Regions from separate parts of the Kitasatospora terrestris genome, predicted to be linked through region 2. Evidence: riboswitches for the same ligand, from Rfam matches in the RefSeq annotation. Region 2 holds a riboswitch; each other region holds the start of a gene.
What was found. A riboswitch is a leader RNA that binds a small molecule or an ion and turns the genes downstream of it on or off. The one in region 2 is predicted to bind cobalamin.
Positions count from the first base shown of each region.

Region 1: it holds a riboswitch for cobalamin, as region 2 does, so the genes downstream of both, ABEB06_RS23775 (ribonucleoside-diphosphate reductase subunit alpha) here and ABEB06_RS27000 (cobalamin biosynthesis protein) in region 2, are expected to answer to the same signal.
Region 3: it holds a riboswitch for cobalamin, as region 2 does, so the genes downstream of both, nicT (Nickel transporter NicT) here and ABEB06_RS27000 (cobalamin biosynthesis protein) in region 2, are expected to answer to the same signal.

Region 1 is NZ_BAABIS010000001.1:5,138,964-5,148,751, forward strand. It holds gene ABEB06_RS23745 (tetratricopeptide repeat protein) at 1-580, shown strand, start outside; gene def (peptide deformylase) at 640-1,266, shown strand; gene ABEB06_RS23755 (hypothetical protein) at 1,408-1,530, shown strand; gene ABEB06_RS23760 (aKG-HExxH-type peptide beta-hydroxylase) at 1,629-3,089, shown strand; gene ABEB06_RS23765 (AfsR/SARP family transcriptional regulator) at 3,224-4,045, shown strand; gene ABEB06_RS23770 (ribonucleotide-diphosphate reductase subunit beta) at 4,101-5,117, opposite strand; gene ABEB06_RS23775 (ribonucleoside-diphosphate reductase subunit alpha) at 5,117-7,558, opposite strand; cobalamin riboswitch at 7,721-7,852, opposite strand; gene ABEB06_RS23780 (GNAT family N-acetyltransferase) at 7,946-8,440, opposite strand; gene ABEB06_RS23785 (helix-turn-helix domain-containing protein) at 8,711-9,658, shown strand; gene ABEB06_RS23790 (histidine phosphatase family protein) at 9,663-9,788, opposite strand, start outside.
Region 2 is NZ_BAABIS010000001.1:5,874,863-5,884,650, forward strand. It holds gene ABEB06_RS26980 (cobyrinic acid a,c-diamide synthase CobB) at 1-1,027, opposite strand, end outside; gene cobO (cob(I)yrinic acid a,c-diamide adenosyltransferase) at 1,041-1,646, opposite strand; gene ABEB06_RS26990 (putative cobaltochelatase) at 1,653-3,719, opposite strand; gene ABEB06_RS26995 (cobyric acid synthase) at 3,755-5,272, opposite strand; gene ABEB06_RS27000 (cobalamin biosynthesis protein) at 5,265-6,206, opposite strand; cobalamin riboswitch at 6,239-6,365, opposite strand; gene ABEB06_RS27005 (helix-turn-helix domain-containing protein) at 6,568-7,233, shown strand; gene ABEB06_RS27010 (alpha/beta hydrolase) at 7,326-8,441, shown strand; gene ABEB06_RS27015 (hypothetical protein) at 8,651-9,788, shown strand, end outside.
Region 3 is NZ_BAABIS010000001.1:6,836,615-6,846,402, forward strand. It holds gene ABEB06_RS31400 (DUF6445 family protein) at 1-337, shown strand, start outside; gene ABEB06_RS31405 (hypothetical protein) at 374-922, shown strand; gene ABEB06_RS31410 (hypothetical protein) at 925-2,175, opposite strand; gene ABEB06_RS31415 (N-acyl homoserine lactonase family protein) at 2,302-3,006, opposite strand; gene ABEB06_RS31420 (phosphatidylinositol-specific phospholipase C domain-containing protein) at 3,432-4,481, opposite strand; gene ABEB06_RS31425 (ArsR/SmtB family transcription factor) at 4,620-4,982, opposite strand; cobalamin riboswitch at 5,074-5,254, shown strand; gene nicT (Nickel transporter NicT) at 5,287-6,390, shown strand; gene ABEB06_RS31435 (YciI family protein) at 6,482-6,898, opposite strand; gene ABEB06_RS31440 (EamA family transporter) at 7,021-7,872, opposite strand; gene ABEB06_RS31445 (helix-turn-helix domain-containing protein) at 8,006-8,578, shown strand; gene rpmG (50S ribosomal protein L33) at 8,621-8,785, opposite strand; gene ABEB06_RS31455 (MFS transporter) at 8,810-9,788, opposite strand, start outside.

The DNA of each region.
Region 1 (9,788 bases), 740 kb from region 2:
GCTCTCCCCGGACGGCGAGTCCGAGGTGGTGTGGGGCCGGCGGCTGGACCCGGCCCGGATCGAGGTGCTGTCGATCCCGCTGCCGTCCTCCGGCCGCCGCTGGGGCGAGGTGGTGCTGCACGACGGCGCCCCGCACGGCGAGCGGGTCGCGGACGGGGTGGCGTACCCGGTCTTCGACGAGATCGAGCTGTGGGCGCCCTCGCCGGTGCCGACCTGGGTGGTGCTGCTGCAGGCGGCGACCGCCGGCGACCGGGACGCGCTGGAGCGGCTGGTCGCGGACGCCGGGTACGCGGCGGAGGACTGGACGTCCTCGGTGCGGCTGCTGTGCCGGGCCTGCTCGGAGAGCCGGATGGCGATCGACGACGGCCACACCGCGCACCACGACCCGCACGACGACGGCGATCCGCTGCACCCCGGGCACCTGAGCCACCTGAGCCAGGCGGGCGCCGGGATGTCCTGGCTGGTCGAGCGGGAGTGCGGGATCGCCGCGCCCGCCTCGCTGGTGCGCACCCTGCTGGACCGCTGGGTGGCGGCGTCCCCGGCCACCCGGGCGTACCGGGATCTCGAGGAAGTGTGCTGATCCGCCCCGTAGGCTGGACCGGTACACCCCGAGTGGATCGACACGGAGCGGATTGAGGCATGGCGGACGAGCACGACCACGAGCACGACCACGAGCACGACGAGACCCAGGTCCAGAAGGTGGTCGGTCAGGAGCCGGACCTCAGCAGGGGCACCGCGCGTCCGATCACCGTGGTCGGCAACCCGGTGCTGCACCGCGAGACGAAGACGGTGACCGAGTTCGACGCCGGGCTGTCCGCGCTGATCGACGACATGTTCCAGTCGATGTACGCGGCCGAGGGCGTGGGCCTGGCGGCCAACCAGATCGGCGTCGACCTGAAGGTCTTCGTCTACGACTGCCCGGACGACGAGGGCGTGCGCCACATCGGCCACGTGGTCAACCCGGTGCTGGAGGACCTGCCGGCCGGCCGCCGCACCCTGGACGACTCGCAGGAGGGCTGCCTGTCGGTGCCCACCGCCTACCAGGAGCTGGCCCGCCCGGACCACGCCGCGGTCACCGGCCAGGACAAGGACGGCAACCCGATCCGGGTCGAGGGCAGCGGCTTCTTCGCGCGCTGCCTGCAGCACGAGACCGACCACCTCTACGGCTACCTGTACATCGACCGGCTGTCCAAGCGCGACCGCAAGGACGCGCTGCGGCAGATGGCCGAGGGCACGCCCAAGTACGCGACCGTGCCGAACGACTGACGGGTCGTCGGGCGAAGGGCCGCTCCCGCGGGTCGGGGGCGGCCCTTCGTGCTGCCGGGACGCGAGAGCGCGGCCACACCGCCGCCACACCGCGGCTGCCTAGATTCGGTGGCACCTGACAGCTATCGGAGAGGAGACGACATGCCGTCCCAGACCGTGGAACTGCCGAAGACCGAGGTGGCCGCCGAGTCGGCGCCCAGCATCACCACCGACGCGCCGCACGAGCGCGCGTGGTTCCCGCCGTACCTCGCCCCGGCGAAGTAGCGGCACCGGCGGCGGGCCGGTCACCCCGGGCGACCGGGGTGACCGGCCCGCCGTCCGCGCGCAGCCAGGTCCGCACTCCGATCCCATGAGGTGAAGCCTTGCCGTCCTCCGCACCGATCGACCGCATCCTCGGCACGGACCCGCAGTTCGGGGACAGCGCCGCCATCGAGGCCAGGAACATCGCCCGGTTCCGGCTCGGTCTGACCGTCCTCGCCCGCCGCTTCCCCGAGGCGGCCGACCGCTTCGAGCGGCTGGGCCGGGAGGCCGACCCGGTGCTCCGCCCGTTCCTCTACGACCCGGTGCTGCGCAACGCCTTCGAGGACGACCTGGTCGCGCTGGAGAACCACCGGCAGGACCCGAGTGAGCTGGCCGCCCACCTGGGCGCGGCCGACCTGGACGCCGCCGACGGGCTCGGCCCGTGCGAGCGGCTGATGGACCCGCGCCACCGCCCCTGGCCCGGCCGCGGCGTCGGCTGGGTGTGGACCGACGTCCGCCCCGGCACCGGCGCACTGCCGCTCGCCGCCCGGCTGGAGGAGCTCTGCGCGGGCACCTTCGCCGACCTGCGCGGCGCCCGCCGGGTCAGCCCCGACGAGAAGGCCGTCACGGGTCTGACCCGGGGCGCCGAACTGCTCGCCGAACTCCTGCCGCACTCCGGGGCCGGCGTCTTCCCGCACATCTCGCTGGTGGGCCTGGCCCGCGGCGAGACCGACGACGGCGAGCTGTACTCGCTCTCCGGCGGCGACCCGCTGCCCTCGGCGCTGTTCATCGCGCCGGAGCACCTGGACGACCCGTGGGCGACCGCCGAGATCCTGCTCCACGAGGGCCTGCACCTCAAGCAGTTCGACGTGCTGCGCACCGGCTCGCTGGTCGCCGACCCCGGCCACCAGGTGGAGATCCCGTGGCGGCTGTCACCCTGGTCGCTGACCCGGGTGCTGGCGGCGCTGCACGTCTACGCCCACATGGTGCTGTTCTTCGCGGCCGCCGCCGAGGCGCCGGCCGGGCTGCGCGAGCGCTTCGGCGAGCCGCCCGTCACCGAGGACGTCGGCGTGCCCACCCCCGGCAGCCGGGCCGCGCTGGAGGGCGGGTTCACCACCAGCGCCCAGCGGGCCACCTACCTCGGGTACCAGGCGCTCCAGGTGCACGGCGGGGCGCTGACCCCGGCCGGGCGGCGGTTCGTCGAGTGGCTGCTGGACGCGGTCGCGCCGCTGGTGCCCGCGGTGCGGACCCCCGAGCCGGCCGCCGACGGCCGCGCCGACGCGCCGGCCGCCGACCGCTCCGGCGAGCCGCCCGCGCCGGAGCCGCGCGGCTACCGCAAGGTCGAGCCGGTGGCGGTCTGCGCACTGCCCGAACAGCGTCAACTGCTGGCGTACGCGCCCGGGCCGGCCAGGTTCCACTGGTTGAACGAGCACGCCTGGCTGATCTACGCGCTCTGCGACGGCAGCCCCCTGGGCGCGATCGAGGAGCGGTACGCCGCGCAACTGGGCACGGTGGACCGGCGCCTGGCAGCCGGACTGGCCGGCCTGGTGGCGGCCGGGCTCGTCGCCCCGGTCGGCGACTGAGGGGCCGCGCCACCACCTGGCGGATCCGGCACACGGAAGTTCGAGTGCGGTGCATCCTGGTAGTCCTTGAACCGGGCACGACCGGGATGCCCCCGGGACGCCCGGCTGCGACACCCGGTGGAGGGGAACCCTGCATGACCGTCCTGTCTGACCTACCGGCCCCGGCCGCCACCGCGGCCGGGCCGGCCGGACCCGAGCAGCACCGGACCACCCGTCTCGGACTGCTCGGCCCGCTCCGACTGTGCCGCCAGGGCACCGAGATCGCCGTCCCGGCACCCAAGCACCGCGCCCTGCTGGCCCTGCTGGCGATCAACGCCAACCGGCCCGTCCAGGTCGACCGCATCATCGGCGAACTGTGGCAGGACCGCGAACCCAAGACCGCCCGCAAGACCCTGCAGGGCTACGTCTGGCGGCTGCGCACCCTGCTCGGACCCGGCGCGCTGCACACCACCGGCAACGGGTACGAACTGCGCGCCGCCGCCGACGCGATCGACGCGGTGCGCTTCGGGATGCTCGCCGAGCGGGGCCGGGCCGAGCTGCTGGCCGGCCGGCCCGAGCAGGCGGCGCGCCTGCTGCGCCCGGCCCTGGGCCTGTGGCGCGGCCCGGCGCTGGCCGACGTGCCGGTGGCGCCCGGCGCGTACGCGTACGCCAGCCGGCTGGAGGAGGAGCGGCTGACCGCCACCGAGTGGCTCATCGAGGCGGAGCTGGCGCTCGGCCGGCACGCCGAGGCGGTGCCGGTGCTGCGTGAGCTGGTGGTCGGGCAGCCGCTGCGCGAGGGGCTGCGGGCGCAGCTGATGCTGGCGCTGTTCCGCAGCGGCCGGCAGGCGGAGGCGCTGGCCGAGTACGGCGAGCTGCGGGCCCTGCTGCGGGAGGAACAGGGGCTGGACCCGGGCCGTGCGGTGTCCGAGCTCCAGGCCCGGATCCTGGCCGGCGACGCGGGGCTGGAGAACGGCTGAGGGGGGTGCCGCCCGCGGGCGGCACCCCCCTCGGGGTCGGGCAGGGGCCCGTCGCCTAGAAGTCGTCGTCGAAGGAGACCGAGCCCTCGACGGCGACCTGGTAGGCGGAGACCCGGCGCTCGAAGAAGTTGGTCAGCTCCTGGACGTTCTGCAGCTCCATGAACCCGAACGGGTTGGTCGAGCCGTACCGGATCGGCAGGCCGAGCCGGGCCAGGCGCTGGTCGGCCACCGCCTGCAGGTACTCGCGCATCGACTCGGTGTTCATGCCGGGCAGGCCCTCGCCGCACAGGTCGCGGGCGAACTGGAGCTCGGCCTCGACGGCCTCCTCCAGCATCTCGGTGACCTGCTTGGCCATCTCGTCGTCGAAGAGGTCGGGCTCCTCCTCGCGGACGGTGTCCACCACCGAGAACGCGAAGTCCATGTGCATGGACTCGTCACGGAACACCCAGTTGGTGCCGGTGGCCAGGCCGTGCAGCAGGCCGCGGCTGCGGAACCAGTACACGTACGCGAAGGCGCCGTAGAAGAACAGGCCCTCGACGCAGGCCGCGAAGCAGATCAGGTTCAGGAGGAACGCCCGGCGGTCCTCCTTGGTGCGCAGCGAGTCGATGTGGTCGACCGCGTTCATGTACTTGAAGCAGAACTGCGCCTTCTGGTGGATGGAGGGGATGTTCTCCACCGCGGCGAAGGCCGCGTTGCGGTCCTCCGGGTCGGGCAGGTAGGTGTCGAGCAGCGTCAGGTAGAACTGGACGTGCACGGCCTCCTCGAACAGCTGGCGCGACAGGTACAGCCGCGCCTCCGGGGAGTTGATGTGCTTGTAGAGGCTCAGCACCACGTTGTTGGCGACGATCGAGTCACCGGTCGCGAAGAAGGCGACCAGCCGGCCGATCATGTGCCGCTCGCCCTCGCTCAGCTTGGCGAGGTCGGCGACGTCGGAGTGCAGGTCCACCTCCTCGACGGTCCAGGTGTTCTTGATCGCGTCCCGGTACCGGTCGTAGAACGACGGGTAGCGCATCGGACGGAGGGTCAGCTCGAAGCCCGGGTCGAGCAGCATCTTGCGGTTCTCGGTGCTCATCACTGGCAGGCCTCGCAGGACTCGGGGTTCTCCAGCGAGCAGGCGATGGCGTCCTGCTCCTCCTGGGAGAGGGTCGGGGTGTTGACGGGCTGCGGCGCGGCGGTGCGGGCGGCGCCGGAGGCGGCCTGGGCGATCCGGGTGGCCGGGCGCGAGCGCAGGTAGTAGGTGGTCTTCAGACCGACCTTCCACGCGTAGGCGTACATCGAGCTGAGCTTGCCGATGGTCGGCGCCGCCATGAAGAGGTTCAGCGACTGGCTCTGGTCGATGTACGGCATGCGGGCCGCGGCCAGGTCGATCAGCGCGCGCTGGGGCAGCTCCCACGCCGTGCGGTACAGCGAGCGGACCTCCTGCGGCAGCCAGTTCAGCTCCTGGACGGAGCCGTTGGCGTCGCGCAGCGCGTCCCGGGTCTGCTGGTCCCAGACGCCGAGCTCCTTGAGCTCGCGCACCAGGTACGGGTTGACCTGGAGGAACTCGCCGGACAGCGTCTCGCGCTTGAACAGGTTGGAGACCTGCGGCTCGATGCACTCGTAGACGCCGGCGATCGAGGCGATGGTCGCGGTCGGCGCGATCGCCAGCAGCAGCGAGTTGCGCAGGCCGGTGGTGGCGATCCGGGCGCGCAGCGCCTCCCAGCGGCCGGCCCACTGCGGGGCGGCGGTCGGGAAGTGGTCGATGTGCAGCTCGCCGCGGGCGGCGCGGGTCTCGCCGTACGCCTCGTGGCGGCCGAACTGCTCGGCCAGGTCCGCGGAGCGCTCGTAGGCGGTGAGCATGATGCGCTCGGAGATCAGGGTGGAGAGGGTCTTCGCGTCGGCGGAGTCGAAGTCGATCCGCAGCTGGAAGAAGACGTCCTGCAGGCCCATCACGCCGAGGCCCACCGGCCGCCAGCGGGAGTTGGAGGTGCCGGCCTCGGTGGTCGGGTAGAAGTTGATGTCGATGACCCGGTCCAGGAAGGTCACCGCGGTGCGCACGGTGGCGTCCAGGCGGTCCCAGTCCATCGCGTTCACCAGGTCGGCGGCGGTGGCGCCGGCGGCGACGTGGGCACCGAGGTTGACCGAGCCGAGGTTGCAGACCGCGGTCTCGGAGTCGTCGGTGACCTCCAGGATCTCGGTGCACAGGTTGGAGGAGTGCACCGTGCGGCCCGGCAGCGCGGTCTGGTTGGCGGCCCGGTTGGAGGCGTCCTTGAAGGTCATCCAGCCGTTGCCGGTCTGCGCCAGGGTGCGCATCATCCGGGCGTACAGGGTCTGCGCCGGGATGGTGCGGACGGCCTTGCCGGCCTGCTCGGCCTTGCGGTACGCCTCGTCGAAGTCGGCGCCCCACAGGTCGACCAGCTCGGGGACGTCGGCGGGGGAGAACAGCGACCACTCCTGGTCGGCGTTGACCCGGCGCATGAACTCGTCCGGGATCCAGTGCGCCAGGTTGAGGTTGTGGGTCCGGCGGGCCTCCTCGCCGGTGTTGTCGCGCAGCTCCAGGAACTCCTCGATGTCCGCGTGCCAGGTCTCCAGGTAGACGCAGGCCGCGCCCTTGCGGCGGCCGCCCTGGTTGACGGCGGCGACCGAGGCGTCCAGGGTGCGCAGGAACGGCACGATGCCGTTGGACTTGCCGTTGGTGCCGCGGATCAGCGAACCGCGCGAGCGGATCCGGGAGTAGGACAGGCCGATGCCGCCGGCGTGCTTGGACAGCCGGGCGATCTGCGCGTAGCGGTTGTAGATCGAGTCCAGGTTGTCCAGCGGCGAGTCCAGCAGGTAGCAGGAGGACATCTGCGGGTGCTTGGTGCCGGAGTTGAACAGCGTCGGGGAGCTGGTCAGGTACTCCAGACGGCTCATCAGGGTGTAGAGCTCGGCCACCTCGGCGACCGACTCCTCGGTGTCGCCGACCGCCAGGCCCGCCGCCACGCGGAGCAGGAAGTGCTGCGGGGTCTCGACGACCTTGCGGGTGATCGGGTGGCGCAGCAGGTAGCGGGACTGCACGGTGCGCAGGCCGAAGTACTCGAAGCGGTCGTCGCCCTGCTGGTCGATCAGCGCGTCGAAGGCGTCCGCGTGCTTCGCGACGAAGGCCGCGGTGACGTCGCCGATCAGGCCCTCGGCGTGGCCGACGGCGATCGAGGCGGCGAAGGAGACGGCGCCCTGGGAGACCGCCTCGTCCTGGATCTCCAGGGCGAGCAGGCGGGCCGCGAGCTTCGAGTACTGCGGGTCCTCGGCGATCATCGACGCGGCGGCCTCCACGGCCAGCCCGCGCAGCTCGGCGAAGTCCGAACCGGCGTGGCGGCCGCGCAGCGCGGCGGCGGCGACGTGGCCGGGGTCCACCTGGGGGAGGTCGGTGCTGCGGTCGGTGAGCAGCCGAAGCAGTTCTGCCCCGGGGTCGGTGAAGGCGATGGGGGCACCTCCCGGCCCAAGGCTGGGGGAGGATCCCTGGGCGGGCAGGGTGACTGAGGCAGCGACGGTCAAGGCGCACTCTCTCCTGTGGCGGCAGCGGACGGTACGAACCCGGACGCGCGCACAGGCAGGGGAGGAGGGCACGCCGAAACGCTTCAAGCGCGCGAAGATCCACCCCCGGCCCGCCCACGAGGCCCGGACGGCACAGCTGTGCACCGAGGCGTCTGCGGGGAAGCCGTGTGCACACCGTCGGCAGGTCCTCGGACTGTGCGGGCCGGGGTACGCCGAGCCCGCTCACCGTTGCGGGGCAGTCCCGGACTCGCACCGGGTTCCCCTGCGTTCGACAGCGAGAGTGAGCATACATGTAGTGGCGCGGGGAGCTGGAAGCCCCAGATGTAGTGTCGGCGTGTCGTGTCCGTGCGGTGTCCGTGCGGTCGCGCGGAGCCACCCTACGACCCGTCAGAAGGCCAACGCGTACACCAGGAGGTCGATTCCGGGCCGCGGCTCCCAGTCCCGGGAAGGGGTCCGGACGAAGCCCAGGCGCTCGTACAGGCGGTGCGCGGCGGTCATCGCGGGCCGGGTGGAGAACGCCATCCCGGCCAGCCCCAGCTCGCGGCTGCGGTCCATCGCCGCCCGCACCAGCGCCTCGCCGACCCCGCGCCCGCGGGCGGCCGCGCCGACCGCGAGCATCCGGATCTCGCCCTCCTCGGGTCGGGCGATGTCGGCCCACTCGGTGCCGCCGACCGCGAAGGTCACGCAGCCGAGCACTCTCCCGTCCGCGGCGTCGACCGCGACGAGGAGCTCGGCCTCCGCGCTGCGCCGGACGGTGTCGCGCAGGAGCCGGACGTAGTCGCCGTCCGCAGGGGTGTGGCCGTCGCCGACGAACGCCTCGACGGTGACGTCACCCGCGGCGACGAGGTCCTCGGGGCGGGCGCGGCGGATGACGGTGTCCATCCGGACAGTCTGCCGGAAGGGCCGTGCAGCCGGTCGGGGAGGGCCGGGTCCACCGGGTAGCCGCCCGGGCGGTGCCAGTTGTCCCGGCCGTGCCGGCCGGTGCGCTCCAGGTCGCGGCCGACCAGGGCGCCGAGCAGTCCGAAGGTGCCGATGATGCCCATCAGGGCGAGCGCTGAGGTCATGCCCCCCACTCTCCCGGGGTGCCGACCGCCCCACGAGTGGCAGAAACGCACACTTGCCGAAAGATCCTGCCAGCGGCATCCTGGAGCCATGCTGAAGAACGTCGTCGCCGTGGTCCTGGAAGAGGTCCACCCCTTCGAACTCGGGGTCGCCTGCGAGGTCTTCGGCCTCGACCGCGGCGAGGAGGGCCTGCCGGTCTACGACTTCGCCCTGGTCGGCGACCGGCCCGGCCCGATGCGCACCCACGCGGGCTTCACCGTCGACGTCCCGCACGGCCCCGAGCGGATCGCGCAGGCCGACCTGGTCGTCGCCACCGCCACCGGGGTCCGCGACAGCTACCCGGAGCCGCTGCTGGAGGCGCTGCGCGCGGCCCACGACCGCGGCGCGTACCTGCTCTCCATCTGCAGCGGCAGCTTCCTGCTCGGCGCCGCCGGGCTGCTGGACGGCCGGCGCTCCACCACCCACTGGAAGCACGCCGAGACCATGGCCCGGCGCTTCCCGCTCACCACCGTCGAGCCCGACGTGCTCTACGTCGACGACGACCCGGTGATCACCTCCGCCGGCACGGCCGCCGGGATCGACGCCTGCCTGCACCTGGTCCGCAAGGTGCAGGGCGCCGAGGTCGCCCGCGGCATCGCCCGGCGGATGGTGGTCGCCCCGCACCGGGACGGCGGCCAGGCCCAGTTCATCAACCGGCCGCTGCCCGAGGCGGACGGCGAGTCGCTCGGCCCGGTGCTCGAATGGATGCGGCAGCACCTCGACGAGGAGACCACCGTCGACCGGCTGGCCGCCCTCGCCCACATGTCGCCGCGCACCTTCGCCCGCCGCTTCCAGCAGGAGACCGGCACCACCCCGCACCGCTGGCTCACCGGGCAGCGCATCCTGCACGCCCAGCGGCTGCTGGAGTCCACCGCCGAGCCGATCGACGCGATCGCCTCCCGCAGCGGCTTCGGCAACGCCGCCACGCTCCGCCACCACTTCGGCCGCCGCCTCGGCACCACCCCGCAGGCGTACCGGAGGGCCTTCGCGGGCGCCTGAGCGCTCAGAGGTGGTCGGTGCCGTTCCAGCCGTCGGGGAGGAGGCGGCCGGCCTGCGGGCGCCAGAGGCTGGTGGAGCAGTTGGCGACCGGCGGCAGGGCCAGCAGGTCGGGCTCGGAGAGGCGGTCGAG
Region 2 (9,788 bases):
AGAGGAGTCCGGCGCATTCGGCGACCACCGGCGCGCCGGAGCGGGCGAGTTCGGCGATGGCGGCGCGCAGGGGCGCGTTCTCGCTGAGTTCACCGACGTAGAGCTCGGGGAAGCCGCCGCCGATCACCAACGCCGCGGTTTCGGCGGGCAGTTCGGTGTCGCGCAGCGGGTCGAAGGTGACGACGTCGGCGCCGGCGGCGGTGAGCAGTTCGGCGTTCTCGGCGTAGGAGAAGGAGAACGCCGCGCCGCCGGCGAGGGCGATCCGGGGCCGGGGGCCGGTGGGCGGTTCGACCTCGGCGGCCGGGTCCCATGGCTGGGCGGCCAGTGGTGGCGCGGTGCGGGCGAGGGCGAGGACGGCGTCCAGGTCGACGGAGGCGGCGATGAGTTCGCCCATGTCGGAAACGGCGCGGAGGGCTTCGGCGGAGCGTTCGACGGCGGGGATCAGGCCGAGGTGGCGGGAGGGGGTGGCGACCTGTTCGGCGCGGCGGACGGCGCCGAGCACGGGGACTCCGGAGCCTTCTTCCAGGGCTTCGCGCAGCAGGTGTTCGTGCCGGTCGGAGGCGACCCGGTTGAGGATGACGCCGGCGATCCGCACCTCCGGGTCCCAGGAGGCGAAGCCGTGGACGAGGGCGGCGACCGAGCGGGACTGCGAGGAGGCGTCGACGACCAGCACCACGGGGGCCCTGAGCAGCTTGGCGACCTGTGCGGTGGACGCCAACTCGCCCTGTCCGGCGGCTCCGTCGTACAGGCCCATGACCCCTTCGACCACGGCGACGTCGGCGCCCGCGGCGCCGTGCAGGAAGAGCGGGGCGATCCGCTCGGTCCCGCACATGTAGGCGTCGAGGTTGCGGCCGGGCCGGCCGGCGGCCAGCGCGTGGTAGCCGGGGTCGATGTAGTCCGGGCCGACCTTGTGCGGCGAGACCTCCAGTCCGCGCGAACGGAGGGCCGCCATCAGGCCGGTGGCGACGGTGGTCTTGCCCGCGCCGGAGGAGGGCGCGGCGATCACGAGGCGGGGGATGCTGCTCAACGGGTTCAACGAACTACCACTCGATACCGCGCTGGCCCTTGCGGCCGGCGTCCATGGGGTGCTTGACCTTGGTCATCTCGGTGACCAGGTCGGCGTAGTCGGTGAGCGCCTCGGGCGCGTACCGGCCGGTGATCACCACGTGCTGGCTGCCGGGGCGGTCCTTGAGGACGGCGACCACCTCGTCGGCGTCGATCCACCCCCAGTGCATCGGGTAGGTGAACTCGTCGAGCACGTAGAAGCGGTAGGTCTCGGCGGCGAGGTCGCGCTTGACCTGCTCCCAGCCCTCCTTGGCGGCTTCCTCGCTGGACATCTCGGCCTCGCTGGTGCGCTGGATCCAGGACCAGCCGGAGCCCATCTTGTGCCAGTCGACGGTGCCGCCCTCGCCGGAGGCGCCGAGCACGCGCAGCGCGTTCTCCTCGCCGACCTTCCACTTGGCGGACTTGACGAACTGGAACACCCCGACCGGCCAGCCCTGGTTCCAGGCCCGCAGCGCCATCCCGAAGGCGGCGGTGGACTTGCCCTTGCCGGGGCCGGTGTGCACGGCGGTGATCGGCAGCGTGCGGCGCTGGCGGGTCGTCAGGCCGTCGTCGGGGACGTTCTCGGCAACACCCTTGGGCATAGCGGATCAGGCCGCCTTTCGCGGAGCGGAGGAGTGGGAGGAGGCGGAGCGGGAGTCGCGGACGAGCGAGGCGACGCCCTCGGCGCGCAGCTCGTCCAGGGTGACGGCGGTGGCGCCGAGGTGGCCGGCCAGGGTGCGGGCGAGGCCGAGCCGGACCGGGCCGGACTCGCAGTCCAGCACCACGGAGGCGATGCCCTGGGCGGCGAGCAGCCCGGCCGCCCGCTGGGACTGCGCGAGGGCGTCGCGGCCGCCGGTGGCCCGGCCGTCGGTGACGACGACCAGCAGCGGGCGGCGGTTCGGGTCGCGCATCCGCTCGATCCGCAGCACCTCGTGGGCGCGCAGCAGCCCGGCGGCGAGCGGGGTGCGCCCGCCGGTGGGCAGCTGTTCCAGGCGGGCGGCGCCGACCTCCACCGAGGAGGTGGGCGGGAGCGCCAGGTCGGCGCCGGTGCCGCGGAAGGTCACCATGCCGATCTTGTCGCGGCGCTGGTAGGCGTCCATCAGCAGGGAGAGCACGGCGCCCTTGACGGCGGTCATCCGCTGCCGGGCCGCCATCGAGCCGGAGGCGTCCACCACGAACAGCACCAGGTTGGACTCCCGGCCCCGCCGCACCTGCTCGCGGAAGTCGTCCTTGTGCAGCACCAGGGCCCGGGCGTCGCGTCCGCGCGCCACCTGGTGCGGGGCGGCGGCCTGCAGGGTGGCGGCCAGGTGCAGCCGGGCGAGCCGGCCCTGCGGGCGGCGGGCGCGGATGGTGTGCCCGGCGTCCGTCTCGGCGGGGGAGCGGCGGCCCTGCGCGCCGCGTCCGGTGCCGTCGACCTTGAACAGCCGGGTCCGGTACGGGTCGCCGGCGCCGACCGGGGCGGTCTCCTTCGGCCCGGGGCCGGGGCCCTGCGGCGGCACGGCGTCCCCGGGCGCGGTGGGCTCGGCGGGCGCGGTCGGGTCGGCGGGTGCGGTCGGGTCGGGCGCGGCGGAGCCGTCCGGGGCGTCCGCGGGCTCGGGCGCGCCGCCGTCCGGGCCGCCGCCGTCCGGGCCGGGGCCGCCGTCGCCGGGCCCGTCGTCCTCGGGGCCCTCGTCGGGGTCCTTGTCCGGGGCCTCCGGCTCGGGGGCGTGCTCGGCGAGCGTCCGGTCGAGCTGCTCCTCGTCCAGGCCGGGCGCGTCGAAGGGGTTGCGCCGCCGCCGGTGCGGCAGCGCCAGCTGCGCGGCCTTGCGGACGTCCTCCTCCAGCACCTCGGTGCGGCCCGCCCAGGCGGCCAGCGCGACGGCGGTGCGGGCCATCACGATGTCCGCACGCAGCCCGTCCACCTCGAACGCGGCGCACACCGCGGTGATCTGCCGCAGCGCGCCGTCGGTCAGCTCGACCGAGGGCAGCAGCGCGCGGGCCGCGGTGATCCGCTCCGCCAGCTCCCGCTCCTCCACCGCGAACCGCGCGGCGAAGCCGGCCGGGTCGGCGTCGTAGGCGAGCCGGCGGCGGACCACCTCGGCGCGCTCGGCGGCGTCCCGGGTGGCGGCGATCTCCACGGTGAGGCCGAAGCGGTCGAGCAGCTGCGGCCGCAGCTCGCCCTCCTCCGGGTTCATCGTGCCGACCAGCAGGAAGCGGGCCGCGTGCCGCACCGAGACGCCCTCGCGCTCGACGTACGAGCGGCCCATCGCGGCCGCGTCCAGCAGCAGGTCGACCAGGTGGTCCTGGAGCAGGTTGACCTCGTCGATGTACAGCACGCCGCGGTGCGCCTTGGCCAGCAGGCCGGGCTCGTACGCCTTGACGCCCTCGGCGAGCGCGCGCTCCAGGTCGAGGGAGCCGACCACGCGGTCCTCGGAGACGCCGACCGGCAGTTCGACCAGCTGGGCGGGCCGCAGGTCGGCGGCGGCCGCGTCGTGCGGGCCGTCGGGGCACTGCGGGTCGGGCGCGGCGGGGTCGCAGGCGAAGCGGCAGCCGGGCACGGTGGCGATCTCCGGCAGCAGGCCGGCCAGCGCGCGCACCATGGTGGACTTCGCGGTGCCCTTCTCGCCGCGCACCAGCACGCCGCCGACGGCGGGGGAGACGGCGTTGAGCAGCAGGCCCAGCCGCAGGTCGGACATTCCGACGATCGCGGTGAACGGGTAACGGACGTCGGTCACTTGCCGGACTCCCCAATGGCTCCTGGCGGCACGAACGGCATTCCGGCCGGCGCTCCGCCCTCGATCAGCTTCCACAGCGCGTCGGTGTCCGCGTGCTCCTCGATCAGGTCGCCGAGGCGGTCGAGGCGCTCCTCGCGGGCGGCGGCGAAGGAGACGTCCGGCGCGGGCACGAACGCCCGGCCGGAGACGGCCGCCACCTCGCGCAGGAACGCCCGGCGGAAGCCGTCGTTCTCCAGCGCGCCGTGCCAGGTCGTGCCCCACACCGCGCCCACCCGGCACCCGTCCAGGAACGCCTCCTCCGCCGAGTCGTCGACCGTCACCACGCCGTGGTGGATCTCGTACCCCTCGACCCGCTCCCCGTACGCCTCGCCGACCGGGCGGGCCAGCACCTTCTCCCGGCCGAACACCACCCGGGTCGGCAGCAGGCCGAGTCCCTCGGCGCCGCCGGTCCTGGACTCCACCTCGTCGACGATCTCCCGGCCGAGCATCTGGTAGCCGCCGCACACGCCGAGCACCGGCCGTCCGGCCGCCGCCCGTGCCTTGAGCGGCGCCTCCATGCCGCGCTCGCGCAGCCACGCCAGGTCCGCGACGGTGGCCCGGGTGCCGGGCAGCACCACCAGGTCGGCGTCGGCCAGCTCCTCCGGGCGGGTCGCCCAGCGGACCAGCACGCCCGGCTCCTGCGCCAGCGCGTCCAGGTCGGTGAAGTTCGACAGCCGCGGGAAGCGCACCACGGCCACCCGCAGCACGTCCGCGCCGACCGGTCCGGCGCTCGCGCCGGACTCCACCACGGTGGTGAGGTCCAGCGAGTCCTCGGCGTCCAGCCACAGGCCGCTCAGCATCGGCAGCGTGCCCAGCACCGGACGGCCGGTCAGCTCGCGCAGCATCTCCAGGCCGGGCGCCAGCAGCCGCGCGTCGCCGCGGAACTTGTTGACGAACCAGCCCGCCACCAGCGCCTGGTCCTGTGCGGACAGCAGCGCCAGCGTCCCGTACATCGCGGCGAAGACGCCGCCGCGGTCGATGTCGCCGACCACCACCACCGGCAGCTTCGCCGCCGTGGCCAGGCCCATGTTGGCGATGTCCCGGTCCCGCAGGTTGATCTCGGCGGGCGAACCGGCGCCCTCGCAGATCACCACCTCGTACCGGCCGCGCAGGTCGGCCAGGCACTCCAGCGAGCGCTCCAGCAGGTACGGCTTGCGCTCCCGGTAGTCCAGCGCGCCGACCTCGGCGACCGGCTTGCCGAGCAGCACCACCTGGCTGCGGGCGTCCGCGCCGGGCTTGAGCAGCACCGGGTTCATCGCCGCCTCCGGCTCGACCCGGGCGGCCTGCGCCTGCATGGCCTGCGCCCGGCCGATCTCCGCGCCGTCGGCGGTGACGAAGGAGTTCAGCGACATGTTCTGCGCCTTGAACGGCGCCACCCGCACGCCCTGCCGGGCCAGCCAGCGGCAGATGCCCGCCGTGACCACGCTCTTGCCCGCGTCCGAGGTCGTTCCCGCGACCAGCAGGGCGTTACCCACGCCCGCCTCCCTTCAGCAGCGCCCGTGCGCCGACCGTGACCGCCAGCGCCAGGGCGCCGACCCGCCGGGACAGCCGGCAGGCCCGTTCGATGTCCGCGACCGCCACCGGCCGCAACTCCCCGCCGAGCACCGGCCGGTGCTCGACCCGGGTGCCGTACGCGAGGGTGCCGCCGAGCCGCACGCCCAGCCCGCCCGCGAACGCCGACTCCGCCTGGCCCGCGTTCGGGCTCGGGTGCGAGGAGCCGTCGCGCCGCCAGACCCGCCACGCGCCGGCCGGGGACGGCGCGGCCGCGACCGTCAGCAGCGCGGTCAGCCGGGCGCCCGGCCAGCCCGCGACGTCGTCCAGGCGGGCGGAGGCCCAGCCGAACCGGCGGTGCCGCGGCGACTTGTGACCGACCATCGCGTCCAGCGTGTTGACCGCCCGGAACGCCAGCAGGCCCGGCGCGCCCGCGACCGCGCCCCACACCAGGGCGTTGACCACCGCGTCCGCGGTGTTCTCGGCCACCGACTCGACCACCGCGCGGGCGATCTGCTGCCCGTCCAGCGCGCTCGGGTCCCGTCCGCACAGGTGCGGCAGCCGCTCCCGGGCCGCCGCGAGGTCACCCGACTCCAGGGCCCGGCCGACGGTCCGCGCCTCCCGGGTCAGCGAGGTCCCGCCGAGCACCGTGAACGCCGCCCCCGCCGCCAGGGCCGCCCGGCCGACCGGCCGGTGCCGCAGGGCCCGCTCGGCGGCCAGCGCGCCGGCCGCGACCGTCCCCACGCAGGCGGCGGTGTAGAGCGCGCCGGCTCCCCGGTGGTCACGCCACAGCGCCCGCTCCAGGCGGGACGCGGCACTGCCGAACAGGGCGACCGGATGGCCGCGCCGGGGATCGCCGAGCCGCGCGTCCGCGAGATAGCCCGCGACGGCGCCCAGCACGTACGGGGCAGCCCGCATGCGTGCGTGTCCTCACTCAGGGTCCGCGCCCTGGATCGACGAGAGCGGAGGCGAGAGTGTCGTGGCTCCCGGGGTCGCGCATCGCGCCCCGGTGACAGTGGCGGGACCGCGCCGGACTCGCACCGGCTTCCTCTGCATGCCTCCGTAATGGCCCAAGGATCCCATCACGCTGTCGGACCGGCAGTCAACCAAGCCCGCGGAGGGGTCGGTCACACCGACCCGCCGTCACTACCTCCGAGTAGGCGGCCGGTTCGCACCCCCCGCGTCCGTACGATCGTCCAGTTCCCGGCAGGGGTGGTGACCTGCGCTTCGTGTCTTCAGCGGCTGGGTGGTCCGACGGTGGCGCCCGTACGTTCGGGCCATGCGACGTCGACAGCCGCCCGCCCCCGCCCCGGTGCCGTTCTCCCCGGCCGCCGCCCGTGCGCACCGCGCCGGCCTCGGCCTGACCCCGGACCAGGTCGCCGAGGGCATGGCGGCCCACGGCGTCCGCCTGCTGCCCGGCCACGTGCTCGGCTGGGAGAGCGGACAGATCCGGCCCACCGAGGAGGAGTTCGTCGCCCTCGCGCGGGCCCTGTGGTGCCCGCCCGCCAGTCTGATGGGCATGCCGCCCGCCACGCTGCGGGACCACCGGGTGGCCCGGGAGCTCGGGCAGGAGCAGACCGCCCGGCGGATCGGCATCTCCCTGGCCGCCTACCGGAAGGCCGAGGCCACCGGGGTCTGGAACGGCGACGAGGACCAGACCTGGGCGCTGGCCCAGGCCCTGCGGCTGACCCTGCGCGAGCTGGTCCGGGTCACCGGCCGGACCGCCGAGCTGGAGCAGCTCCTCAAGAAGGCGGTGGACGGCCGCTGGCAGGCCCAGCTGTCCGCGATCGCCCGGATCGTCCCGGCCGGGCCCGGCCGGCTGGAGGCCGCGCTGGCGGCCCTGCAGAGCGAGTACCTCGTCCCCACCCACTGGGGCGCCACCGCGCCGCCCTCGCCGAAGGTGCCGCCGGCGACCCGTTTCTGGGAGCTGCTGGAGGGCCGCTGACGCCCCAACGGCCGCTTCCGCTGGCAGCGCACCGCCGAACGGGGTGGACTGGTGACCGTACTCAGTCCACCTCCGTCCCACCGGGGAGCGCTATGCGTTGGGGTACCGCCGCCGTCGTGGCCGCCGCTGCCGTCGGAACGGGAGCGGCGGTCCTGCTGCTCGGACGCAAGGTCTCCGACCGGGTCGTCAGGCCCGCCCCCGCCGGACCGACCGGGCCCGCGGTGCTGCGCGTCCACGACCTCGGCGCGGGCCGGGTCACCATCACCCGCAGCCCGGAGTCGGTCCGCCCCGGCCACTACGCCCTGGAGTGGGCCGACGGCGGCCACGCGGTGGTCGGCGAGATCCTCTCCACCGACGCGCAGAGCGTCTCCCGCCGCCTGGAGCGCGCGGACCGCGGCACCCTCGCGGTCGGCACCGAGGTCCACCTCACCCCCCGGGTCCACCTCGGCGACCCGCGCACCGCGCTCGGCCTGGACTTCACCGACACCGCCGTGACCGGCGAGCTCGGCCCGATGCCGGCCTGGCACACCGCGGGCATCCGCGGCACCTGGGTGGTCCTGGTGCACGGCCCGGGCGCCGACCGGAGCCAGGCGCTGCCGGTGCTCCCGCTGCTGCACGGCCTGCGCCTGCCGACCCTCACCGTGACCCACCGCGGCGACGCGGGCGCGCCGCCCTCGCCCGACGGCATGAGCCACTTCGGCGAGAGCGAGTGGCGCGACGTGGAGTCGGCGGTGCGGTACGCACTGGACCGGGGCGCCGGGCGGGTGGTGCTGTACGGCTGGTCGCTGGGCGCGACCATGGCGCTGCAGACGGCGGCCCGCTCGGCCTGGGCGGACCGGATCGGCGGGCTGGTGCTGGACTCCCCGGTGCTCGACTGGGACGCCTCGGTCCGCCGGGAGGCCGTCCGGGCGGGCATCCCGGCCGCGCTGGCCGAGCTCGGCGCGCTGGCCGCCCGGGGCCGCACCGGCGTGGACCTGGCGGGCTTCGCCCGGCTCGCCGCCGGCGGCGACCTGCACGCGCCGACCCTGCTGCTGCACAGCCCCTCCGACTCGATCGCGCCGTTCGCCGCCGCCCGGCGGCTGGCCGCGCGGCGCGAGGACCTGGTGAGCCTGCAGCCCGTCCCGGACGGGGAGCACTCGGCGCTGTGGAACGCCGACCCGGAGCGGTACACCGAGGCGCTCCGGCGCTTCCTCACCCCGCTGCTCTGAGCTGATCCGGACATGCCAGGTCAGTGTGCGCACCGGCCCGGTTCGCCCTGCTCTGCCCGGTCTGCGGGCCGCCCGTCGCCCGGCGGCCCGAGACGGTGCGGCATCCGATGTGACAGAAGGCCGGTACACGGGGAAGACTGCACGGCGTGACGTCTCGGAACCCGCGCGACCGTGATGCCTCGCACCAGCCGCTCAGCAGCGGTGCGACGGTGACCCGTCTGCCTGGCACGGCCAACCGGGCCGACGGCGCCGCCCCGGGCGCCCCGGGTGCCGGTGCCGTCCGCCGCCGCGTCCCCGCCAAGCCCGGCCGCGGCCGGGTGCCGGTGCCGGACGGCTTCCCCGCCCCCGCCGAACTCGCCCCGCTCGCCCGCCGGATGCTGGTCGACGCCGTGCGCGTCGCCCGCTGGGCCGGTGAGCTGGAGCACGTCGACAAGCGCGGCGAGCTCCTCCCCGACGACGCCCGCGCGGCCGGCCGCGCCCTCGCGATGACGGTCGGCGCCGCCGCCAAGGCCTGGGGACAGGCCCTGCTGGTCGGCCTGGTCGAGCTCCGCGACGGCGGCGCCGGCCCCGGCTGGCGCCTGCACGCCTGGGAGCACGACGACGAGGCGGTGATCCGCGGCTGGTCGGCGCTGTTCGACGCCTGGACCCTGCTCGCGCCCGTCCCGCCCGCCGCGCTGCGCGGCGTCTTCGCCCAGCTCGCCGGGCAGGCCGTGGACCTCGCCCCGCAGCTGCTCTCCTTCCTGCACCTGGTCGACGGCCCGGTCGCCGACAGCGAGCTGCTGGAGATGCTGCGCCGCGGCCTGGACGAGCGCCGGCACGGCTCCGGGGCCTCCCTGCTGTCGCCCGTCCCGCACGCCGCCTCGGCGGTCTCCGCGGTCCGCGGCACCTGCCGCGAGCCGCAGATCGACGTCCCGTACGTCCCCTCCGACGTCGCCGCGGTGCTGGACTGGATGCTGGACGGCCTCGCCGCCGTCGGCGCCCTCGGCCGGGCCGACGAGGCCGCCGAGCTCTCCCCGCTCGGCCACTGGGCGGTGCGCGCCAAGCTGGAGGAGATCTGCACCGTCGCGCAGACCGCGGCCGGGCACATCGAGCAGAGCGCGCCCGAGCTGCTGGAGGCCTGCGCCGCGTACTCGCCGGGCCCGGCCCGCGCCGAGTTCCGCGCCTGGGTGGCGGCCCGGCCGGTCGACCGGGCGGTCGCCGAGCTGCTGGACGCGGCCCGCGGCGAGGACGCGCTGGTGCGCGGCCTGGCCTTCGAGGCGCTGCGGGTCGCCGGCGGGACGGCCGAGCAGGCCGTCCGCGGCGCCGTGGAGGAGGCCGTGCTGCGGCCCTACGCCCTGCTGTGGCTCG
Region 3 (9,788 bases), 960 kb from region 2:
CCGCCCGCACACCGACTCCCGCGCCCTGTGCCGCTACGCCGCCGTCCTCTACCTCAACCCCGGCGTCCCCAAGCAGGCCGGCACCAGCTTCTACCGCCAGAGCCTCCCCGGCGGCCGCCTCGGCGGCAACGTCGTCCTGCCGCCGCACAACAACCTGGTCGAGGCGCTCGGCACCCGGTACGTCCCCGCCGACTCCTTCACCGAGGACTTCGCCGTCCCGCACCGCTACAACCGGCTGCTCCTCTACAGCGCCAACCTGATGCACACCGCCACCGGCTACTGGGGCAGCACCCTGGAGGACAAGCGGATGACCGCCGTCTTCTTCTGGATGGCGTAGCCGCGGGCCGTCCGACCCGGCAGGCACACCGGGCGGGTGAGGATCAGGACAGTGGCCTCCGGCCTGCGCGAGATGCAGCTCGACGGCGAGGAGCGGGACGCGGCGTACGCCGACCGCTTCGCCGCCGGCGAGTGCGAGGGCCTCCTGCTCGGCACCGCCGGGCCGGGCCGCGGCACGGTCGACATCGGGTTCGTCCGCGACGTGCCGGGCCTGCACTCCGTCCGCCTCGGCCCGGGCGTCGCCGACCCCGCCCCGGTGGGCGACTGCCCCGAGCTGACGCTGCTCCACATCGGCCTCGACCAGCGCGGCCGGGTCGACTTCTCCGGCCTCACCCGCCTCGCCGAGCTCCAGGCCCCGCCGCAGGTCGGGATCGAGACCGTCGCCGGCCTCCGCGAGGTCGCCGTCACCGGCTCCACCACCGTCACCGACGGCGACCTCCACCCCTTGGTCGACAACCCCGCCCTCACCGGTGTCCGGCTGGAGCGCGGCGCCCCGCACCACAGCCACCGTCCGCGGAGGTCCGCCGCGGCTGACCGGGTGATGCCTACGGTGGACCCCCGCGCCATGCCCGGAAGGACCGGGTGACCTCAGCTCTCCTCGTCCCGCCCCACCTGGTCACCGCGTCGGCGCCGGACCCGGTCGGTGATCCCGGTGGAGAGCTTCCCGGTCGCCGACCGGGCCCGGACAAAGGTGTCGATGCCGAGGCGCTTGGCCGCGTCGACACCTTCCGCCCCGGTCTCGAGCACCTTGTCGCGGGCCTCTGCTGCCGCGTCGGCCCAGCGACGGGCATCCAGGGCCCGACGGTCGCGGTCGATGCCGAGCCGGCCCTGGAACTCGACGACCGCGACGGCCACGTGGTTGCCGGCCTGCACCACGGCGGGGGCGGCGGCGGGGTGCAGCAGGACCTTGGTGTTGGCCGTGCCGACGGCGGCGTCGATGCGGCCCAGCAGTCGTTCGGTGCTCCGGGAGATGAGTTCCGTCCGGTTCTGCCGTGCGGTGCGGAGCGCGAGGCGGTGCAGTTCCAGCTCGTCTGGGTCGGTGTCCAGGACACGGTCGAGTTCGAGGACGGCGAGCGCATCGTTGAGTTGGAAGCAGCGGGCGAGCACGGCCAGCCACTCGCTGACGGTGGACTCGGCGTCCTTGGAAGTCTTGGCGAGTTCGCCGACCTTGGTCTTCTGCTCCATCTTCTCAGCGAGCGCGTCCAGTCGTCGTAGTGCGTAGGCCTGGGTCCGGGCGATGGTCGTGGAGGTGCCCTGCACCTTTGACCAGGTGACCTCGGAGACCCGCCCCACCTGGGCCCGGACGATCATGGCCTCGTCGATGACGATGCCCGCTCCGACCATGTCGGCGAGCACCGCGTCGTTCTGGGCACGGAGCACGTCGTCGACCTTCTCGTCGATCGTGGCGAGGTAGTCCGTGATCTCGTCCATGGTCTGTTGCATGGCGAGCTGCGCCATGAGCCCTGCGGCACCGGCCAGGACCGCAGGGTTGGTGAAGAAGGACCCGGGTGCTCTGACGATCTCGAGCAGTCCCTTCGTCTTGCCCCTGTCGGTCAGGACGGCGCGGCTGACTCCTTTCTCCGAGCCCTTCATCAGCGGGTACTTCTTGAGTGCCTGGGCGGACTTCTCGGTCAGTTTCACCCATCGGCCCGCGTTGGCGGCGATCTCGGACCTCGCCTGCGCGACGCCGGCCGCAGCGTTGACAGTCGGGCCGAGCCTGGGCAGTCCGAGGTCCTTCGAGGGCAGTCCCTCGGAGACGAGGAAGCGGTCGACGGCTGCGGGGTTCCCGATGACGGCCAGGCCGTCGCCGTCGCTGATCAGCTGTATCTCGTCGTCCATGGTCGGCTCCTGAGGCGGTTCTTCGCAGGTGGGGTCTTCGGTGGCACGCGCGGCAGCAGGGACGGCGGGCCTCTGCGGGCATGACGCTACCGCTGCCCGGCCCGGCCTGGGGACTCCCGGCAAAGGTCACGATGTGACGGACTCCCAGACGGCGGAGTCGTGGGCGAAGAACGCCCGCCGGGGGTCCAGTTCGGCGAGGCGATCGTGCCAGGTGGGACAGGGCGGGAGCGGCGGTTCGAGGCCGCCGAGCGTGGCATGGCGGGCGAGGTGGGCGGCGCCGTACTCGGCTGACGTGTCGTGGGCCTGGCCGGCCAGGACGGTGGTGCCGTCCGAGGTGGTGACGGCGAGGGACTGGTGGCCGGGGGTGTGGCCGGGGGTGGGGAGAACACGGATGCCGGGGAGGAGCTTCGCCTCGCCGTCGAGCTCCTGGTACGTCGCGCCGGGGAAGTCGACGCAGTGGTCGGCGGTGTAGCCGCCGCGGCGGGCGGTGGCGAGTTCGGCGGCCTGGACCAGGATCGGGATGCCGGGAAAAAGCGGGTTGCCGCCGCAGTGGTCGAAGTGCAGGTGGCAGTTGACGATCAGCGTGATGTCGGCGCGGGTCAGGCCGGCGCCGGCGAGGGCGGCGTCCAGGGGCCGGCGGTGCGGGCGGTAGTAGGCCTCGGTTTCGGGCCCGGCGTCGCCGATGCCGGTGTCGAAGAGGAGGACGCCATCGGGGTGGCGGACCGCGTAGGCGAGGACAGGTTCGACGCGGGGGTGGGAGCCGCCGGTCTCGGAGGAGGGGCGGACGAAGTACCCGAGGTCGAGGCGGTGGATCCGGATGCTCTGGTCCATCCCCTCATGGTGGCCCGGCCGCGGTCGGTAGCGCGGCGTGTCCGCCGACAGCGGACGTTCGGGGACGGAAGGACGGCGGGCGATGGTGGACGGTGCTCGGGGGATGGTGGATCGGCAGTTCGCCGCGTGCAACTCCCACGACCCGGAGACGTTCCTCGCCACCTACGCGGACGGCGTGCTGGTGAACCGCGGGATGGCAGCCGTTGGGAAGGCCGGGAGGCCCTGCGCGAGCCGTACGTACGACAGTTCGCGCAGGGCCGGTGCCGCGCCCGGATCACCGGACGGCTTGCCGAGGGCGACTGGGTCGTGGACCGGGAGGTCGCCGAGGGGGTGGCGGAGGAACCGGTGCGGGCCCCGGTGGCCCACCGGGTCCGGGACGGGTTGATCGAGCGGGTGGACTTCCTGGGCTGAACACCTGGGAGGGGTCAGCCGCGGGGGAGGACCAGGGACTGGACGGTCGGCAGCGAGCGCCAGTCGCTGGAGACGATGGAGGCGTGGGCGCCGGCGAGCTGCCGGGTGCGGGCGGTGGCCTGGTCGGCGGTGGGGGTGGTGCCGCTGATGGCGGGGGCGACGTTCTGCGCGTCGGTCATGGTGAGCAGGTAGTGCCGGGTGTCGTACCAGGAGGTGTCGACGGCGGTGTACGCGGAGGCGTCACCGTCGAAGACGACGAACCACGGGCGGACGTCGGCCTCGTAGGCCGAGCGCGGGTCGCCGCCGGCGGCGCCGTGGTAGGCGGGGAAGACCTGGGCCTGGCCGATCTTCCCGGTGGCCGAGAGGTCGCGCAGGTGGCGGCCGTACTCGACGTCGGTGTGCAGGGTGTCGAAGGGGTTGCCCTCCTCGAAGGAGCCCGGGATGACGTAGACCAGGGCGCGGCCGGCGAGGGCGGTGCGGCTGGGCCAGTTGCCGGCCCGGGTGGCTTCGTCGAGGGTGGCGTGGGCGCCGCCGCCGGGCTTGGCGAGCAGGTCCGCGGGGCGGAAGGCGGTGGAGCCGAGGTGGGCGGCGATCAGCGAGTCCAGCTGGGCGGGGCCCATGCCGCGGTTGGCGGCGAATCCGCCCTTGAGTTCGAGCTTGATGACGAGGGGGCCGCTGCCGGGGTGGGCGCCGAGCCAGACCCGGACGTCGTCGAGGCAGGTTTCGAGGTTCTTGTTGGCGCCGCCGGTGTAGAGCTGGGCGGGCGTGGTGGCGGTGACGCAGTTGTTGGCGTTGCCGAGCGGGTTGGAGTGGCTGACCTTCCACTCGGTGGTGACGGTGTCGGTCCAGGCGTCGAGCTCGATCATGCCGGTGCCGGTGTCGAGGCCCTGGGCGAGGTAGGGGAAGGCGGCGGGGTCGTAGGTGTTGTGCAGGCCGACCGTGGTCGCGGAGCCGAACGGCAGGTCGCCGGTCCCGGCGGCCCCGGCGGTGGTGCCGGGGGCCATGGTGAGGGCGAGGGCGGCTGCGGTGAGCAGTCCGGCGGCGATGGCGCGGCGTACGGTCACGGGTGTCTCCTCGTCAGGTGCCGGGCGGTGGCGGGGTTTTCCGCCGGGCGACCGCCGAGGAGAGCATGGAGGATCCGGGCGTCCTTCCGGTGTCATGACGAGGAAGACTGTCCGAATACAGCTACTCAGGAGTAGGGATCAGTCCCGTTCGCCCAGGACGCCGTGCGCGAGCACCTCGGCGACGGCGAGGTCGACCAGCCGGTAGCGCACCACCCGCCCGTCCCGCTCGCCGACGACCAGCCCGGCGGCCCGCAGCAGCCGCAGCGCCTGGGAGACCGCCGGGTCGCGCATGCCGGTGGCGATGGCGAGGTCGGTGACGGCGAGCGGGCCGGTCTCGTGCAGGGCGAGCAGCAGCGAGAGCCGTCCGGGGTCGGCGAGCAGGGAGAAGCGCTCGGCCCAGGACCGGACGTGCTCGGCGTCGCCGATCGCGGCGATCGCCTCGCACACCCGGTGGCCGTCGATGGGCCGGTGGGCGGCGCGGTCGGCCGGTACGAGGTGCATGGGGGCATTCTCGCAGGCGGTCCGGTGGTGATCTTCGCCACCCGTCACACCTGCGCAGCTGTGCAGGCTTGCAGCCGTCGATCCGTCAGCTCTAGGGTGGTCCAGCCGTGGTGTTCGGGAAGACCGGTGCAAGACCGGAGCGGCCCTCGCCACTGTGATCGGGGAATGTCCGTACCCCTCATCCGCCACTGGGCGCACCGCGCCTGGGAAGGCGGGGTACGGGCGCTCAGCACCCCGTCAGCCAGGAGACCGGCCACGGCAGCTCACGAAGTGATTCCACGAGGTGCTGGAGCGTGACCCGCAGATGAGCCTGCCCGAAACCGCCGTGCCCGCCGTGGCCGGTGCCCTTCCGTCCTTCCGCTGGCGCCGCGAGGACACCGTCCGCACGGCCGGTCTGATGGCCGTGATCGTGCTGATGCACGTGGCGGCCTTCGGCACCCTGTTCCTGCTGGTGGTGCCGGAGAAGTACGAGGTCGGCACCCAGGTGTTCGGGGTGGGCCTCGGCATCACCGCGTACACCCTGGGCATGCGGCACGCCTTCGACGCGGACCACATCGCGGTGATCGACAACACCACCCGCAAGCTGATGGCGGACGGCAAGCGGCCGGTGTCGGTGGGCTTCTGGTTCGCCCTCGGGCACTCCTCGATGGTGGTGCTCATGGCGGCCCTGGTGGCCGGCGGCGCCCAGCTCGCGGGCGTGCTGATGGACGACGAGTCCACCACCCACCAGGTGCTGGGCACCGTCGGCACCACCGCGTCGGGCGTCTTCCTCTACCTGATCGCCGCGCTGAACCTGGCCGCGCTGACCGGCATCCTGCGGGTGTTCCGGAAGATGCGCGAGGGCACGTACGACGAGAAGGAGCTGGAGAAGCACCTGGAGTCGCGCGGCCTGATGAACCGGATCCTCGGTCGGGCGACCCGCTCGATCACCCGCCCGGGGCAGATGTTCCCGGTCGGCATGGTGCTGGGCCTGGGCTTCGACACCGCCACCGAGGTGACGCTGATGGTGATGGCGGGCTCGGGCGCGGCGGCCGGCCTGCCCTGGTACGCGATCGTGTGCCTGCCGCTGCTGTTCGCCGCCGGGATGAGCCTGTTCGACACCCTGGACGGCACCTTCATGAACTTCGCCTACCAGTGGGCGTTCTCCAACCCGGTCCGCAAGGTGTTCTACAACCTGACCATCACCGGCCTGTCGATCGCCGTGGCGTTCGTGATCGGCACCATCGAACTGGTCGCGGTGCTGCACGAGAAGCTGGACCTGACCGACCCGGTGACCGGCTGGATCGCCGGACTGAGCCTGGACAACGTGGGCTTCGCGATCGTCGGCCTGTTCGTGGTGGTCTGGGCGGCGGCGATCGGCTACTGGCGCCTCGCCCGGGTGGAACAGCGCTGGACGGCCCGCGGCTGACGGTCCGTCGGCCGCGCACAGTCTCCGGCGCCGGGCTCCCGTGGGGGGAGGGCCCGGCGCCGGTCCGTCCCCCCGCCCGCCCCGCGGGCGGTCACGTCCCCGGCGGCTCGTCCTCGACCGGGCGGACCACCACATCGGTCGGTGTGCTGCCCTCTGGCATCGGGGCGGCGTACGCGCGCCGGGCGATCTCCACCGCGCGCTCGGGGCCCGCGCACTCGATCACCCAGTAGCCGGCGAGCACCGGCCGGTCCGCGCCGTAGGGGCGGTCGGAGACGGTCGGTGACCCGTCCGGACCGGCGGTGACCACGACCGCGCGGGCCGGCTCGGCCAGGCCCCGGGCGTCCACCAGCTCGCCGGCCTCGGACAGCTCCCGGTTGATCCCGTCCATGTGCTCGACCATCGCGGTCAGCGTCTCCCGGTCCCAGGCCGGGTACCCGGGGGTCGGACTGCCGGCCATCGCGTCGTAGTCGGACTGGGTGGCCTGGACCATGATCAGGAACTTCGGCATCGGACTCACCTCGCAGGAGCGGTCGCGCAGGAGCGGTGGCGCAGGAGTGGCCGTGCAGGAGCGGCCGTGCAGGACCGGCCCCGCTCTGCAGAATCCTTCCAGCAGTGGCTCGCGGGCGCGCGTCAACCCGCGGCGAGCAGCAGCGTCCCGGCGACCGCCAGGCCGGCGCCGACCACCTGCACCCGGCGCAGCCGCTCCTTCAGCAGGCCGCGCGCCATCAGCGCGGTCACCACCGGGTACAGCGAGGCGAGGACCGCCGCCACCGCCGCCGAACCGCGGTGCGAGGCGGCCGAGAACGCGCCGTTCGCCGCCACGTCCGCGAGGCCCACCGCGGTCAGCGCCGCAAGGCTGCGCCGGGCGTCCGCGAGCCCGAGCGGCTCGCGTCGCCGCCGGGCCGCGTACGCCAGCATCCCGGCCCCGACCGCGGCGTTGCACAGCCGCTGCACGCACAGCGTCAGCAGCAGCCCGCCGCCGCTGGAGCCGTGCGCGATCAGCGCCAGCACGGCGCCGAAGGCCATCGCCGCGCCCAGGGTGAGCAGCAGCGCCTCCCGGCCGATGCCCCCGCCGCCGCGCTGCGGTCCGCCGGCCAGGGCCACGCCGGCCAGTGCCACCGCGATGCCCGCCGCCTGGACCGCGCCCGGGCGCTCGCCGAGGAACAGCCCGACGCCGATCGGCACCGCCACGCCGATGGTGGCCAGCGGCGAGACCACGCCCATCGGGCCGAGGGCCAGCGCCCGGTAGAAGGCGAGCAGCGCGAACGGGCCGATCACGCCAGCGGCGACGGCGAACCACAGCCTGGGCGAGAGGTCGGCGAGGCCGCCGGTGGCGAGGACGGCGCCCGCGAGGAGGACCGCGGCGGCCGTCTGCGAGACCACCACCACGGTGAGGGCCGGCAGGCGCCTGGTCAGCGCGCCGCCGCCGTAGTCGGCCACACCCCAGAGCAGGCTGGCGGTGAGGGCGAGGGCGGCGCTCACGGGTGCGCGACGATTCGGGACAGCATGGTGGACTCCGCAGTACAGTCAGGTGGACTCTGCTTGCAAGAGCAAGGGTAGTTCACTGTGCTGGACTTCCCGAGCCAATATTTTGAACTGAGGCTGATACTGCGCCGTGCCGGACCCCGACCTCGTCACCCAGGCCCTCGCCCGCAACCTCAAGCGCCTGCGCACCGAGCGCGGCCACACCCTGGACGCGCTCGCCGCCCGCTCCGGCGTCAGCCGCGGCATGGTCGTCCAGATCGAACAGGCCCGCACCAACCCCAGTGTCGGCACCGTCGTCCGGCTCGCCGACGCGCTCGGGGTCTCCATCGCCCGGCTGCTCGACTACGACGAGACCTCCACCGTGCGGATCGTCCCCGCCGAGGACGCCGTCCAGCTCTGGACCGGCCCCGACGGCGGCAGCGGCACCCTGCTCAACGGCATCGAGGCGCCCGGCCCGCTCGAACTCTGGACCTGGCGCCTCAACCCCGGCGAGGGCCACACCTCCGACCCCCACCCGCCCGGCACCGTCGAGATCGCCCGCGTCGACGAGGGCGTCCTCACCCTCACCCTCGACGGCCGCGACCACCTCGTCCCGGCCGGCTCCACCGCCTCCTACGAGGCCGGCACCGCCCACGCCTACCGCAACGCCGGCACCGACCCGGTCCGCCTCACCCTGGTCGTGCTGGTCCCGCCCCCGGCCTGACCCGGCCGGGGGCGGGAGCGGTGCCGCTCCGACCGTGCGGCGTCAGCGCTCCTCGCGGAAGTCGACGTGCCGGCCGGCGACCGGGTCGTACTTGCGGAGGGTGAGCCGGTCGGGGTCGTTGCGGCGGCTCTTGCGGGTGACGTAGGTGTAGCCCGTCCCAGCGGTGGAGCGGAGCTTGACGACGGGGCGCAGGTCGCCGGCGGCCATGGGGTCCTCCTCGTTCGCGGCGTTTCAGGAAACGGGAACCGTTTCCACCTTCGTCTCAACCGCCGGGCCGGCCTGGGCATTCCCGCCGGCCCGCGGCCGCCCGGCGCCGAGCACGGCGATGCCCGCCAGGGCGGCCAGCGCCCCGCAGACCGGCCACAGCAGGCCGGGCGCGTGGTCGTACAGCGCGGCGCCGAGCGGCGGGGCGAGCACGCTGCCGCTGATCGAGGCGCCGGCGTACAGGCTCTGGAAGCGGCCCTGGTAGCCCTCGGGCGCGCAGTCGGCGACGTACGCGGTGGCCGGGGTCTTGTAGAGGATCTCGCCGAGGGTGACCAGCAGCATCATGGCCGCGGCGGCGGCCACCGAGGCGGCTCCGGCCAGGACCGAGAAGCCGGCGCCGACGAGCAGCAGCCCGGTGCCGATGATCCGCAGCGGGGCGATCCGGCGCAGCGCGAGGGCGGCGGGGATCTCCAGGCAGAGGATCGCGCCGCCGTTGACGGCGAGCAGCGCGCCGTACACGCCGGTGGAGTGGCCGTGGTCGGCGAGGAAGACCGGCAGGGTGGAGTACTGCTGGCGGTAGACGGTGTCGACCACGACGATCGCGGGCAGCAGCGCCAGCAGGGCCGGCCGGCGGCGCAGCATCGTCCACAGGCCCGGCCCGGGCCCGCCCGCCCGCTGCGGCCCGGCGGCGGGGGCGCGGCGCGGCGGGTCCGCGCCGAGCACGCGCGCGGCGTAGGCGGCGAACAGCAGGGTGCTGGCGCCGTCCAGGCGGAAGAGCAGTTCGTACGACCAGTGCGCGGCGATCAGCGCGCCGAGCGGCGGGCCGAGGGTGAACCCGGCGTTGGCGGCGAACCGCATCACGGCCACGCCCTGGCGCCGAGCGCCCGGTGGCATGGCGACCGCGACCAGTGCGCTGTTGGCGGCGCGGGCCGCGCCGGCGGCGTACTGGGCCAGGGCGAGCAGCGCGGGCAGCGCCGGGGTGGGCAGCTCGGGCAGCAGGAGCAGG